DNA from 3 places in the Streptomyces sp. NPDC013457 genome. Region 1 is predicted to be linked to each of the others. Evidence: riboswitches for the same ligand, from Rfam matches in the RefSeq annotation. Region 1 holds a riboswitch; each other region holds the start of a gene.
The links. Region 1 has a riboswitch for cobalamin ahead of ACF1G2_RS05450 (acyl-CoA thioesterase). Riboswitches for the same ligand answer to the same signal wherever they lie in the genome.
Positions count from the first base shown of each region.

Region 2: linked by a shared signal. The riboswitch ahead of cobN (cobaltochelatase subunit CobN) and the one ahead of ACF1G2_RS05450 (acyl-CoA thioesterase) in region 1 are both predicted to bind cobalamin.
Region 3: linked by a shared signal. The riboswitch ahead of ACF1G2_RS18740 (energy-coupling factor ABC transporter permease) and the one ahead of ACF1G2_RS05450 (acyl-CoA thioesterase) in region 1 are both predicted to bind cobalamin.

Region 1 covers NZ_JBICBL010000001.1:1,198,419-1,202,597, forward strand. Annotated here, with positions in the region: gene ACF1G2_RS05445 (amidase) at 265-2,007, shown strand; cobalamin riboswitch at 2,071-2,291, shown strand; gene ACF1G2_RS05450 (acyl-CoA thioesterase) at 2,341-2,781, shown strand; gene ACF1G2_RS05455 (saccharopine dehydrogenase family protein) at 2,882-3,910, opposite strand; gene ACF1G2_RS05460 (helix-turn-helix domain-containing protein) at 4,042-4,179, shown strand, end outside.
Region 2 covers NZ_JBICBL010000008.1:421,672-425,850, reverse strand. Annotated here, with positions in the region: gene cobN (cobaltochelatase subunit CobN) at 1-2,056, opposite strand, end outside; cobalamin riboswitch at 2,093-2,232, opposite strand; gene ACF1G2_RS23765 (cobalamin biosynthesis protein CobG) at 2,276-3,808, shown strand; gene ACF1G2_RS23760 (precorrin-8X methylmutase) at 3,823-4,179, shown strand, end outside.
Region 3 covers NZ_JBICBL010000006.1:335,762-339,940, reverse strand. Annotated here, with positions in the region: gene ACF1G2_RS18755 (energy-coupling factor ABC transporter ATP-binding protein) at 1-574, opposite strand, end outside; gene cbiQ (cobalt ECF transporter T component CbiQ) at 571-1,320, opposite strand; gene ACF1G2_RS18745 (energy-coupling factor ABC transporter substrate-binding protein) at 1,327-1,710, opposite strand; gene ACF1G2_RS18740 (energy-coupling factor ABC transporter permease) at 1,710-2,408, opposite strand; cobalamin riboswitch at 2,437-2,661, opposite strand; gene ACF1G2_RS18735 (PTS-dependent dihydroxyacetone kinase phosphotransferase subunit DhaM) at 2,747-3,160, opposite strand; gene dhaL (dihydroxyacetone kinase subunit DhaL) at 3,157-3,771, opposite strand; gene dhaK (dihydroxyacetone kinase subunit DhaK) at 3,778-4,179, opposite strand, start outside.

The sequences.
Region 1 (4,179 bases):
CGCGCCGGTCCTGGTGCCCGTCGGCCCGGTCACGCCTCGCGGCCGGAGGAGGCGGTCGGGCAGCCCGGGTCCGGTCTCTGACGTTGGCATGAGCTCGCTTTCGGTTCCGAAATCCAGGCCCCAAGTCTAGGTTCCGAAAATCTAGACTGTTAGTCTAGACTGAAAATCTAGTCAATGTGATGGGGAGTGTGACGGCCGGCTGTACCTGGCCGCCCTGACGGCCAGCGGCCCACCTGCCCTGCTCACCACCCGGGAGAGATCCACATGCCGCGCGGATTCGATGTCGTGGAGACCTGTATCGCCGACCTGCGCGCAGCGCTGGAGAAGGGCGAGACGACCGCGGTCGGACTGCTCGACGCCTACCTCGCGCGGATCGACGCGTACGACCGGCCCGGTACGGCCACCGCTCTGAACGCGATGGTCGTGATGAACCCGCGCGCCCGGGCGGAGGCGGAGGCCTCCGACGCCCGCCGCGCGCGCGGCGAGACCCTGGGCCCGCTGGACGGCATCCCGTACACCGCCAAGGACAGCTACCTCGCCGAGGGGCTCACGGCCGCGTCCGGCTCCCCGGCGTTCGAGCACCTCGTCGCCCAGCACGACGCCTTCGCCATCGAGCGCCTGCGCGCCGGCGGCGCGATCCTGATCGGCCTGACCAACATGCCGCCGATGGCGAACGGCGGGATGCAGCGCGGCGTGTACGGCCGCGCGGAGAGCCCGTACAGCGCCGACTGGCTCACCAGCGCCTACGGCTCCGGCTCCTCCAACGGCTCCGGCACGGCGACGGCGGCCTCCTTCGGCGCGTTCGGCCTCGGCGAGGAGACCTGGTCCTCGGGCCGTGCCCCCGCCTCCAACAACGCGCTGTGCGCCTACACCCCCAGCCGCGGCGTGATCTCGGTCCGTGGCAACTGGCCGCTCGTGCCGACCATGGACGTCGTGGTCCCGCACACCCGCACCATGGCCGACCTGCTCGAGGTGCTCGACGTCGTCGTCGCCGACGACCCGCACACCCGCGGGGACCTGTGGCGCGCACAGCCGTGGGTGGCACTGCCCTCGCCGTCCCAGATACGCCCCGCCTCCTACCCGGCCCTCACCCCCGCCGACGCCCGGGCCGCATGCGACGCGCTCGCCGGCAAGCGGGTCGGCGTGCCCCGGATGTACATCAACGCCGACCCCGACGCCGGAACGAACCCCGACGGAGGCATCGGCGGCCAGACCGGACAGCGCATCGACACCCGCCCCTCGGTGATCACCCTGTGGGAAGCCGCCCGCCGCGACCTCGAGGCCGCCGGCGCCGAGGTCGTCGAGGTCGACTTCCCCGTGGTGTCCCACTACGAGTCCGACCGCCCCGGGGCGCCCTCGCTGCTCACCCGCGGACTGGTCAGCCGCGAGTACCTCACCTTCGAGATCGAGGACCTGTCCGCCTGGGCCTGGGACGACTTCCTGCGCGCCAACGGCGACCCGGCGCTCTCCACCCTGGCCGACGTCGACGGCGACCGCATCTGGCCCAAGCAGGAGGGCGAACTGCCCGACCGGTACGACGGCTTCGACGACACGATCGGCGACTACCCCCGCTTCGTGCGCGAGCGCCCGTACGCGTCCCTCGCCGACATGCCGCTCCTCGAGCAGGGGCTGCGCGGACTGGAGGAGACGCGCCGCGTCGACCTGGAGCTGTGGATGGACGGACTGGGCCTGGACGCGGTGGTCTTCCCCGCGGTGGCCGACGTGGGCCCCGCGGACATGGACGTCGACGCGGCGTCCGCCGACCTCGGCTGGCGCAACGGCGTCTGGGTCGCCAACGGCAACCTGGTCCCCCGCCACCTCGGCATCCCGACCGTCACCGTGCCCATGGGCACCATGACGGACACCGGCATGCCCGTCGGGCTGACCTTCGCGGGCCGCGCCTACGACGACAACGCCCTGCTGGCCCTCGCCGCGGCCTTCGAGAAGACCGGCGACCGGCGCACGGCGCCGCCGCGCACGCCGCGCCTGACCGCGCAGTTGACCTGACGCGCCGAGGAGGGGGCGTGGCCTGGGGCCACGCCCTCGCCGGAGGGCGTGACGTCCCTGCCGTACGCTGGCCGGGCAGCTGGTTCGCCCCGTCCGCCAGGCGGGATGCGTCGTAAGAGGGAACCCGGTGGGAATCCGGGACTGCCCCGCAGCGGTGAGCGGGAACGACCGCCGTCATGAGCACTGGGTCCGGGACGGGCCTGGGAAGCGACGGTCAGTAGGAGTCCTCCGCGAGGAGGGCGTGCCCGCGAGTCCGAAGACCTGCCGGCTGCCCGCGCGCCGTGTCCCCGGCGCGGGGAACTGCCCTGCCGCGACTCGCGAAGGAGAGTTGACGTGGCCGATCGCACCGTCACCAGCCCTGCCCGTACGAAGACCCCGGACGACTCCCGGGTGGTCCTCGCTCACATCATGAGCGACCACGACACCAATCTGTACGGCACCATCCACGGCGGCGTGATGATGAAGCTCATCGACGACGCCGCCGCGGCCGCCGCCGGGCGGCATGCCGACGGGCCCGCCGTCACCGTGTCCGTCGACCGGATGACCTTCCTCGCGCCGGTACGGGCCGGGGACCTGCTCAGCGTGGAAGCCGGACTGGAACGCGCGGGCCGGACGTCCATGACCGTCGGCGTCCGCGTCACGGCCGAGCGCTGGAACAGCTCCGGCCCCACCACCGAGGTCGCCACCGGACTCCTCACCTTCGTCGCGATCGATGCCGACGGGACCCCGCGCCCCGTGCCCGCGCTCGACGCGGAGCTCCCCGGCCGGTCCTGACGCGCGGCGCCGCGGTCGCCTGTCCGGTCGTGGTCGTGGGTCCGCTCCGGTCGGTTCACGTCGGTCGGGCGCCAGGGCCGGACGGGTCGAAGTCGCTTCGCTACGGGTGCAGTTCGAACACCAGGTGCGGGGAGAGGGCGCGCAGGAAGTCGGCGGCGTCGAAGATCTCGCCCGCGGCGGCGACGCCGACGGTGCGGGTGCGGCCGGTGAGCACGCGTTCGAGGGCTTCGACGACGAGGGGCGCCGTGACGGCGTAGATGTCCTGTCCGTGGGCCACCGCGCGGCGCTCGGCGCCGCCGAGCCGTACGACCGCGTCGACGAGGAAGGTCTGGTCGGACCGCCCGCTCTCGTCGGCGGCGGCCGGCGCCGGTGTGCCGGGGGCCGCGATGTCCTGGACGGCGTTGGCCGTCATGTAGGTCGTGACCTCCGGGACGGAGAGGTGGGTGGGCACGGTCACGACGTCGGCCATCGTGAACTCCCCGATCACGGGCCGGGGGCCCATCGGCTGCGGGAAGGGCCAGGTGAGGGTGGGCGGGGCGTCGGTGCGGTACTCCCACTGACCGCCGGTGTAGCGCAGGCGTCGCTCACCGCGCCGCTCCCGGGAGACCGCGCCCGAGAGCCGCGTCCCCGCGGTGGGGTGCCAGCTGCTCAGGCCGTAGGCGATGTGCACCTCGTCGGCCTCGCTCCAGTCGCTCATGGCGGCGGTGGCGAGCAGGTCGCCGAGGCCGCCGAAGAAGGCCATCGCGGGAACGACCACCGCGCCGGCGTCGCGCGCCCGGTCGGCGTAGTGGGCGAAGGTGTCGATGTTGGCCTCCAGCTCGGCGGCCACGTCCAGGTACGGGATGCCGGCCCGGAGGGCCGCCTCGATCACGGGGGCGGTCGTCGAGGCGAAGGGCCCGGCGCAGTTGACGACGGCGGCCGTACCGGCCAGCGCGCGGTCGAGCGATTCCGGGTCGTCCACCGTCGCGGGGCGTGCGTCCAGACCGGACTCGTCCGCCAGCGTCTTGAGCCTGCCCGTGTCACGGCCGGACAGCACGGGGACGAAGCCCCGCTCCACCAGCTCCGCCACCACGAAACGACCTGTGTGCCCGTACGCGCCGAACACCGCCACCAGCTGCCCCGATCCCATGAACCCGCTCCTCCGCGCCGAGTGCCGTGCCGCGGATCCGTGTGATCCGCCGCGCTCCGTCATGAGGATCCTTGCGCGGAGCGGGCCTTCACACGAGTGTCTGGAACGACATGACCCGTACACTTCCGGACGTGACCACCGTTGCCCTGGCCCTCACCGACGGCATGCTCCACTTCGAACTGTCCCTGGCGATCGAGGTCTTCGGTGCCGATCTGACCCACATCGTCGACCCCTGGTACGACGTCGCGCTCTGCGGACCGAGCGCCGTC
Region 2 (4,179 bases), on a different contig from region 1:
AGAGCACCAGGTTCACGCGCTCGGGACCGGCCGGTGCCCCGCCGAGCACATGCAGACCGTCCCTGATCTGGGCGTCCTTGACCTCGCACAGCCAGCCGTCGACGTGCAGCAGGAAGTCGTCGAAGCCGTCGTCCTCCGGGCGGGCCTCCAGGCCCAGGTCGTGGTCGAGCTTGGCCGCCTGGATCAGCGTCCAGATCTGCGCGCGGATGGCGGGCAGCTTGGACGGGTCCATGGAGGAGATCTGCGCGTACTCGTCGAGCAGCTGCTCCAGGCGCGCGATGTCGCCGTACGAGTCGGCGCGGGCCATCGGCGGCACCAGGTGGTCGACCAGCGTCGCGTGCACGCGGCGCTTGGCCTGCGTACCCTCGCCCGGGTCGTTGACCAGGAACGGGTAGACCAGCGGGATGTCGCCGAGCGCCGCGTCCGGGCCGCAGGCGGCGGACAGGCCCGCGTTCTTGCCGGGCAGCCACTCCAGGTTGCCGTGCTTGCCGAGGTGGACCATCGCGTCCGCCCCGAAGCCGCCGTCCTCGGTGCGCGCCGCGATCCAGCGGTAGGCGGCCAGGTAGTGGTGGGACGGCGGGAGATCGGGGTCGTGGTAGATCGCGATCGGGTTCTCGCCGAAGCCGCGCGGCGGCTGGATGAGGACGAGGAGGTTCCCGCGCCGCAGGGCGGCGAGGACGATGTCGCCCTCGGGGTTCCGGGACCGGTCGAGGAACATCTCCCCGGGCGCCGGGCCCCAGTGCTCCTCGACGGCCTCGCGCAGCTCGGCCGGGAGGGTCGCGTACCAGCGGCGGTAGTCGGCGGCCGGGATGCGGACGGGGTTCTTCGCCAGCTGCTCCTCGGTCAGCCAGTCCTGGTCGTGGCCGCCCGCCTCGATCAGGGCGTAGATCAGCTCGTCGCCGTCCCCGGAGACCAGCCCGGGGATCTCCTCGACCGGGCCGAAGTCGTACCCCTCCGCACGCAGGCGCCGCAGGAGCGCGACGGCGGAGGCGGGGGTGTCGAGGCCGACCGCGTTGCCGATCCGGGAGTGCTTGGTCGGGTACGCGGAGAGGACCAGCGCGATCCTCTTCTCGGCGTTCGGGATGTGCCGCAGGCGGGCGTGGCGCACCGCGATCCCGGCGACGCGAGCGGCGCGCTCGGTGTCGGCGACGTACGCCGGAAGTCCGTCCTCGTCGATCTCCTTGAAGGAGAACGGGACGGTGATGAGCCGGCCGTCGAACTCGGGCACGGCGACCTGGCTCGCGGCGTCCAGCGGGGAGAGGCCCTCGTCGTTCTCCTCCCAGGCGGCGCGCGAGCCGGTGAGGCAGAGCGCCTGCAGGATCGGCACGTCGAGGGCGGCGAGCGCGCCCGCGTCCCAGGCGTCCTCGTCCCCGCCCGCCTGCGCCTCGGCGGGCTTGGTGCCGCCGGCAGCGAGGACGGTGGTGACGATCGCGTCGGCCGTACGAAGGGTGTCGAGCAGCTCCGGCTCGGGGGCGCGCAGGGAGGCGACGTACAGCGGCAGGGCCCGGGCGCCCGCGTCCTCGACCGCCGCGCAGAGCGCGTCGACGAAGGCGGTGTTCCCGCTCATGTGGTGGGCGCGGTAGTAGAGCACGGCGACGGTCGGGCCGTCGGTGGCGCGCGCCTCCCGCTCCAGCGGGCCCCAGGTGGGCGCGGCGGCGGGGGCGTCGAAGCCGTGACCGGTGAGCAGCACGGTGTCGGAGAGGAACCGGGCCAGCTGCTCCAGGTTGGCCGGACCGCCGTGCGCGAGGTAGGCGTGGGCCTCGGTGGCGACGCCCACGGGGACGGTGGAGGCCTCCATCAGCTGGGCGTCGGGAGCCTGTTCCCCGGAGAGCACGACCAGCGGCTTCTCCGTCGCCCGCAGGGCGTCCAGGCCGTCCTCCCAGGCGCGCAGACCGCCGAGGAGGCGTACGAGAACGAGGTCGGCGCCGTCCAGGAGCCCGGGCAGGTCGTCCAGGGCGAGGCGGGAGGGGTTGGCGAACCGGTACGCGACGGGGCCGCCGGCCGCGCGGGCGCTGAGCAGGTCGGTGTCGGAGTGCGACAGCAACAGAATTCGCATGCGTGCGCAGGCCTTCCTCGGGGTTGTCCGCGCCCCGGGTGGTCGTGTGGACGGCAGGAGTTCCTGACTCACCCGGCCCCTTCCGGGGCCCGGCTCACAGTGGCGGGACCGCGCCGGATTCTCACCGGGCTTCCTCCCCGGGGTCCTGGGACCCCATGCCGATCTGCATAGTAGATCGTGCGCTCGGCGGCCCGGGGGGTCACCCGGATTCACGTGGGTATGCTCGCCGCCATGCCGCCCACCACGCCCCCTGCGCCCAACCAGGGCGAACCTCTCATACGGGACCGTGGCGACGCCTGCCCCGGGGCGCTCCGACTGCACCCCGCCGACGACGGCCGCCTGGCCCGACTGCGCCTGCCCGCCGGATTGTTGACGTCTCGTCAGGTCGAGGTCCTGGCGTCGGCGGCGGAGTCCCTGGGCGACGGACGGGTGACGGTCACGTCCCGGGGGAACGTGGAGCTGCGGGGGCTCGGCGAAGGCTGCGGCGCGGAACTGGCGGACCGCCTGGCGGAGGCGGGCCTTCTCCCCTCGACCACCCACGAACGGGTCCGCAACATCGTCGCCTCCCCGGCGGCCGGACTGGACGGACTCGGCCACGCGGACGCCCAGTTGTGGGCCCGCGAGCTGGACGCGCTGCTGTGCGCGACCCCCTGGGCGGCGGCCCTCTCGGGCCGCTTCCTCTTCGCCCTGGACGACGGCCGCGGCGACGTGGCGGGGCTCGGCGCGGATGTGACCTTGATCGCAGGAGGCGCCCGGCCGGACACCGACCGGGGGTCGGGCGGGAGCCCGTCGGGCGGCGGAGCCAGGACGGGCGGGAGCGCATCGTCCGGCGACACCGGAGCCAGGACGGGCGGGAGCCCGTTGCCCGCCGGATCCACGGCGAGCGGCTGCGTCGGCCCGGCGCTGCGCGCCGGCGACGCCCTGCTGTGCGTCGGCGGACAGACGTTCCGCGTCGCAGGCGCCGACGCGCCGCGAGCGGCGCTCGCCGCGGCCGACGCGTTCCTGCGCGCCGCACAGAACGCCGGAAACGGCGCGTGGCGCGTGAAGGAACTGCCGCGCTCCGGGGCGCCGGAAGCGGAAGCCACCGACGACGCCGGCCCGAACGGGCTGCCAAGCGTCGGGCCGACGGGCGCCCCCGGCGCCGGGGAGGCCGGCCCAGGCGCCCCCGGGGCCGGAGAGGCCGGCGCGCCGAACGCCGGGACCGGCCTCCTCGACCTCGCCGCCGCGCTCGCGCGGGCCGGGGTCGACGCCCGCCCCGTCACCCCCGCACCGCCGCTGCCGCACCGCGCGCCGCCCGTGCCCGGGGCACTCGGCGGGCGCGCGCTGCACGTGCTCGCGCCCCTCGGGCGGCTGACCGCCGCCCAGCTGCGGGCGCTGCTGCCCGCCGACGAGGTACGGCTCACACCCTGGCGTGGCGCCGTCGTCGTCGGGGCCTCCCACGAGCGGCTGCCGGAGCTCGACGCGGCCGGCCTCATCACCCGACCCGCCGACCCCTGGGCCGGCGTCGGCGCCTGCACCGGGCGCCCCGGCTGCGCCAAGTCCCTCGCGGACGTGCGCGCCGACGCCACCCCCGGCCGCGGCGGTCTCCCCGTCCACTTCTCCGGGTGCGAGCGGCGGTGCGGCCACCCGCAGGGCCGCGCCTGGGTCGACGTCGTCGCCACCGCCGACGGCCACTACCTCGTGGACGGCCGCGCCACCCCCCGTACAGACCTTCCCCACGCCGTCGCGGCGGCCCGCACCCCAACGAGATGAGCGAGAGCAACAGGATGTTCGACTACGAGAAGGACGGCGCGGAGATCTACCGCCAGTCCTTTGCCACGATCCGCGCCGAAGCGGATCTGGCGGGTCTGCCCGCCGACGTCAGCCAGGTCGCGGTGCGCATGATCCACGCCTGCGGCATGGTCGACCTCGTCCGCGACCTCGCGTACTCGCCCGAGGTCGTCTCCCGCGCCCGCGCCGCCCTGCGCGCCGGCGCGCCCATCCTCTGCGACGCGCAGATGGTCGCCAGCGGCGTCACCCGCAAGCGGCTGCCCGCCGACAACGACGTGGTGTGCACGCTCTCCGACCCGTCCGTGCCCGCGCTCGCCGCCGAGCTCGGCACGACCCGCAGCGCCGCCGCGCTC
Region 3 (4,179 bases), on a different contig from region 1:
AGTCCCGCAGCCGGGCGAGCACCTCCAGGAGCCGCTCCTGCCCGTGCGGATCGAGCCCGGCCGTCGGCTCGTCCATGATGAGGACGCGGGGCCGCATCGCCACGGCGCCCGCGATCGCGGCCCGTTTGCGCTGTCCGTACGAGAGCAGATGGGTCGGCCGGTCCTCCAGCGCCACGATGTCCAGCGCCTCCAGCGCCTCGCGGACCCGGAGCCGTACCTCCCCCTCCGGCAGCCCCAGGTTCATGGGGCCGAACGAGACGTCCTGCCCGACCGACGCGGCGAAGAGCTGGTCGTCCGGGTCCTGGACGACCAGCTGCACCGTCGTACGGAGCCGGGTCAGCCCCTTCCGGTCGTACGAGACGTCCTCGCCGTCCAGCCGGAGCGCGCCGCTCCCGCAGCGCAGCCCTCCGCTCAGCAGCCGCAGCATCGTCGTCTTGCCGCCGCCGTTGCGGCCGAGGAGGGCCATGGCCCGGCCTTCCGGCACGGCGAAGTCGATGCCGTCGAGGACGACGGGCCCGTCCTCGTACGCGAACGTGGCCTTCACCAGTTCCACGACAGGTGGTGCAGGACTCACGGCAGGGACCTTTCCAGTACGAGGGTGAGGGCGACGAGACCGGCGAGCAGGCCGGCCGTCGACGCCAGGAAGCGGCCCGAGACCGCGGCCTCGGGCACCAGGACCCGCAACGTGCCGTCGTAACCCCGGCCGGCCAGGCCCGTCTGCAGGCGCTGCGCCCGGTCGAAGGCGCGCACGAAGGCCGTGGCGCCGAGCCCGGCGAGGGAACGCCAGGTCGCCGCCCGCGTGGTCAGCCCGAGCCGGGCCGCCTGCGCCTGCCGGATCTTGGACATCGCATCCAGAAGAAGGAAGCTGATCCGGTACATCACCAGCGCCACGTCCACCACGGGCGCCGGCACACCGGCCCGCACCAGCCGGGGCAGCACGTCCGAGACGGGCGTCGTGAAGGCGAACAGCAGCACGCCCAGCGACGCCGACGAGGTCCGCAGCAGCAACTCGCCCGCGTGCACGGGCCCGTCGTGCGCGAGCGCCACCAGGCCCCGGTCCCCGCCCACCTCGAAGAGCAGCGGGACCGCTCCCGTCACACAGAAGCCCAGCGGGATGCGGAACGCGCGCCACAGCTGGCGCACCGGCACCCCGGCCGGCCCGAGAAGGACGGCCAGGGTGGCCGCCGCGACCAGCACGGCACCCGGCCACGGCGGAAGGCACACCGCGCAGAGCGTCAGACCGAAGCCGAGCGCCGCTTTCTCGCACGGGTGACGGCGGCGCCAGCGACTGCTGTGCGCCGCCGCGTCGATCGGCAGCACCGGCGGCTACTCGTCGCCGGCCGTGGACGTGGCCGTGGACACCGGCGCCGAAGCAGGCTCGGGCACGGACGTCGGCGACTTCGCGAGCGCGCGGGCCTCGCCCTGCCTGCGCCCCTTGTGCAGGCCGAAGTAGTAGGCGAGCACTCCGGCGCCGAGCGCAGCCTGCAGGGAGAAGAGCGCCGACTCGATCTCGCCGGACGGGGGTTCGTACAGTGGGGAGAACCACGGCTCGTAGTCCGGGTCGATCTCCGTGATCGCCGTCTCTGCCTCACCGTCGGCGCCGGTGAACGGCTCCTCCTTGTGGTCGCCCAGTCCCAGGACCAGCGGGAGGACGGCCAGCGCTCCGACGACGAGCAGCAGCAGTGCGTTGATCTTCGCGTTCCGGCTCATCAGGCGCTCGCCTCCGCGTTCTCGTTCTTCTTCCGGGACGGGAGCAGCACCCCGAGGCGGGTCAGGTCCGCCTTGCTGGACTGCGTGAGCAGCCGCATGACCAGCACCGTCAGCAGGCCCTCGCTGACGGCGAGCGGCAGCTGTGTGACGGCGAAGATTCCACCGAACTTGGCCAGCGCGCCGAGCACACCGCTGCCCGGGTCCGGGAACGCCAGCGCGAGCTGGACGCTGGTCACGCAGTACGTCGACAGGTCGGCGACGAACGCGCCGAAGAACACGCTCACCATGAGCGGGACGTCGAAGCGGCGAAGCAGCCAGTACGTGGCGAAACCGGCCCACGGCCCGACGATCGCCATCGAGAAGACGTTGGCACCGAGCGTGGTGAGCCCGCCGTGGGCGAGCAGCAGCGCCTGGAACAGCAGGGTGATCGTGCCCAGGACCGCCATCACCGGCGGCCGGAACAGGATCGCGCCAAGGCCCGTACCGGTCGGGTGCGAGCAACTGCCGGTCACCGACGGGATCTTGAGCGCGGACAGAACGAAGGTGAACGCACCGGACGCACCGAGCAACAGGGTGGACTCGGGGTTGGCCTTGACCTCACGGGTCAGGGCGCGGACACCGTGGACGACGAAGGGAGCGGACGCGACGCCCCAGGCGGCCGCGTGCACAGGGGGCAGATACCCCTCGGCTATATGCATGGTTGGGAGACCCTCTCCAGCACCTCGTGGATGGACAACGCACCTTGGCCGGTCTCCTGGCTGACGGGTCATGCCGCCGCGGCTCCGCCTTCCCACACCCCCGCGGTCTCCCGCGGCGGTCCAGTGGCTTCCCCGGAGGGATGGAGCCGGACTTCCCGATCACAGTGGCGAGGGCCGCACCGGTACCGCACCGGTTTCCCGTACACCAAGGCGCTGTGACATTAGTGGGTTGACCAGGTACATCACAACACGGGAGGCGTCGCGGACGGTGTGTGACGGATCTCCCGCGCGCCCCACGCACCCCTGTCGCCCCTGCGCACGCCTCCCACGCCCCCGCCTCACTCCTTCCGGTACGCGTACGCCTCCGAGGCCGCCGCCGCCACCGCGTCCAGGTCCCCGCCGGCGCTCGCCGTGACGAGCGCGGCGACGGCGCCCTCGACGAACGGGGCGTCGACGAGCCGTGAGCCGTCCGGAAGCTCGTCCTCCTCGGCGAGCAGCGCCTTGACGGTCAGGACGGCGCTGCCGAGGTCGACGAGGATGGCCACTCCGGCGCCCCCGTCGACCGCGTTCGCCGCCTCGACGATCCGCTCGGAACTCGTGCCGAGACCGCCGTCGGGCGTGCCTCCGGCCGCGGCGACGGGAGCGGTCGCCCCACCGCCCGCGAGCCCCCGGGCCAGGGCGGCGACGGCGTCGGCGACGGCCGCGCTGTGCGAGACGAGAACGATGCCCACCGTGCCCTGCCGGCCGGTCATGCGGCGGCCACCTCCGCGAGCGCGGCGATCAGCAGGGCCGACGAGGTGGCCCCGGGGTCCTGATGCCCGACGGAGCGTTCGCCCAGATAGCTCGCCCTGCCCTTGCGCGCCCGGAGCGGTACGGTCGCGAGCGCCCCGCGCTCGGCCGCGTCCCGGGCCGCGGCGAAGGAGTCGCCGAGCGCCTCGGCCGCGGGGGTGAGCGCGTCGAGCATGGTCTTGTCCCCGACCTGGGCCCCGCCGAGCTGTGCGACGGCGGCGACCCCGGCGGCCAGGGCCGCGGCCAGGTCCTCCCGTGTCACCGATGCGGCATTCCCGAGCGCCTTGCCGGTCCGCCGCAGCAGCGTCCCGTACAGCGGCCCCGACGCACCCCCGACCGTGGAGATCAACTGCCGCCCCGCGGCCACGAGTACGGCCCCCGGAGTCTCGGGCGGATCCTTCTCCAGGATGTCCCTCACGGCGGCGAACCCCCGCTTCAGATTGGCGCCGTGGTCCGCGTCGCCGATCGCCGAGTCGAGCTCGGTGAGACGCTCCGCCTCACGGTCGACGACCGCCGCCGCCCCGGTCAGCCAGCGACGGAAGAACGCGGCGTCGAAATCGTCCGGTTCGGTCATCCCCGCTCACCGCCCCCAGCGCAGCGCCGGCGTCTGCACGGGCGCGTCCCAGAGCCGGAGCAGCTCCTCGTCGGCCTGACAGAGCGTCACCGAGCAGCCGGCCATGTCGAGCGAGGTCACGTAGTTGCCGACCAGCGTGCGGGCGACGGGCACCCCGCGCTCGGCCAGCACGCGCTGGACCTCGGCGTTGAAACCGTACAGTTCGAGCAGCGGCGTGGCGCCCATCCCGTTCACGAGGGCGAGGACGGGACCGGACGGCCGCAGGTCCTCCAGGACGGCGTCGACGGCGACGTCCGCGATCTCGCCCGAGGTCATCATGGGCCGTCGCTCCCGTCCGGGCTCCCCGTGGATGCCGATCCCCAACTCCAGCTCACCTGGCGGTAGTTCGAAAGTCGGACTGCCCTTGGC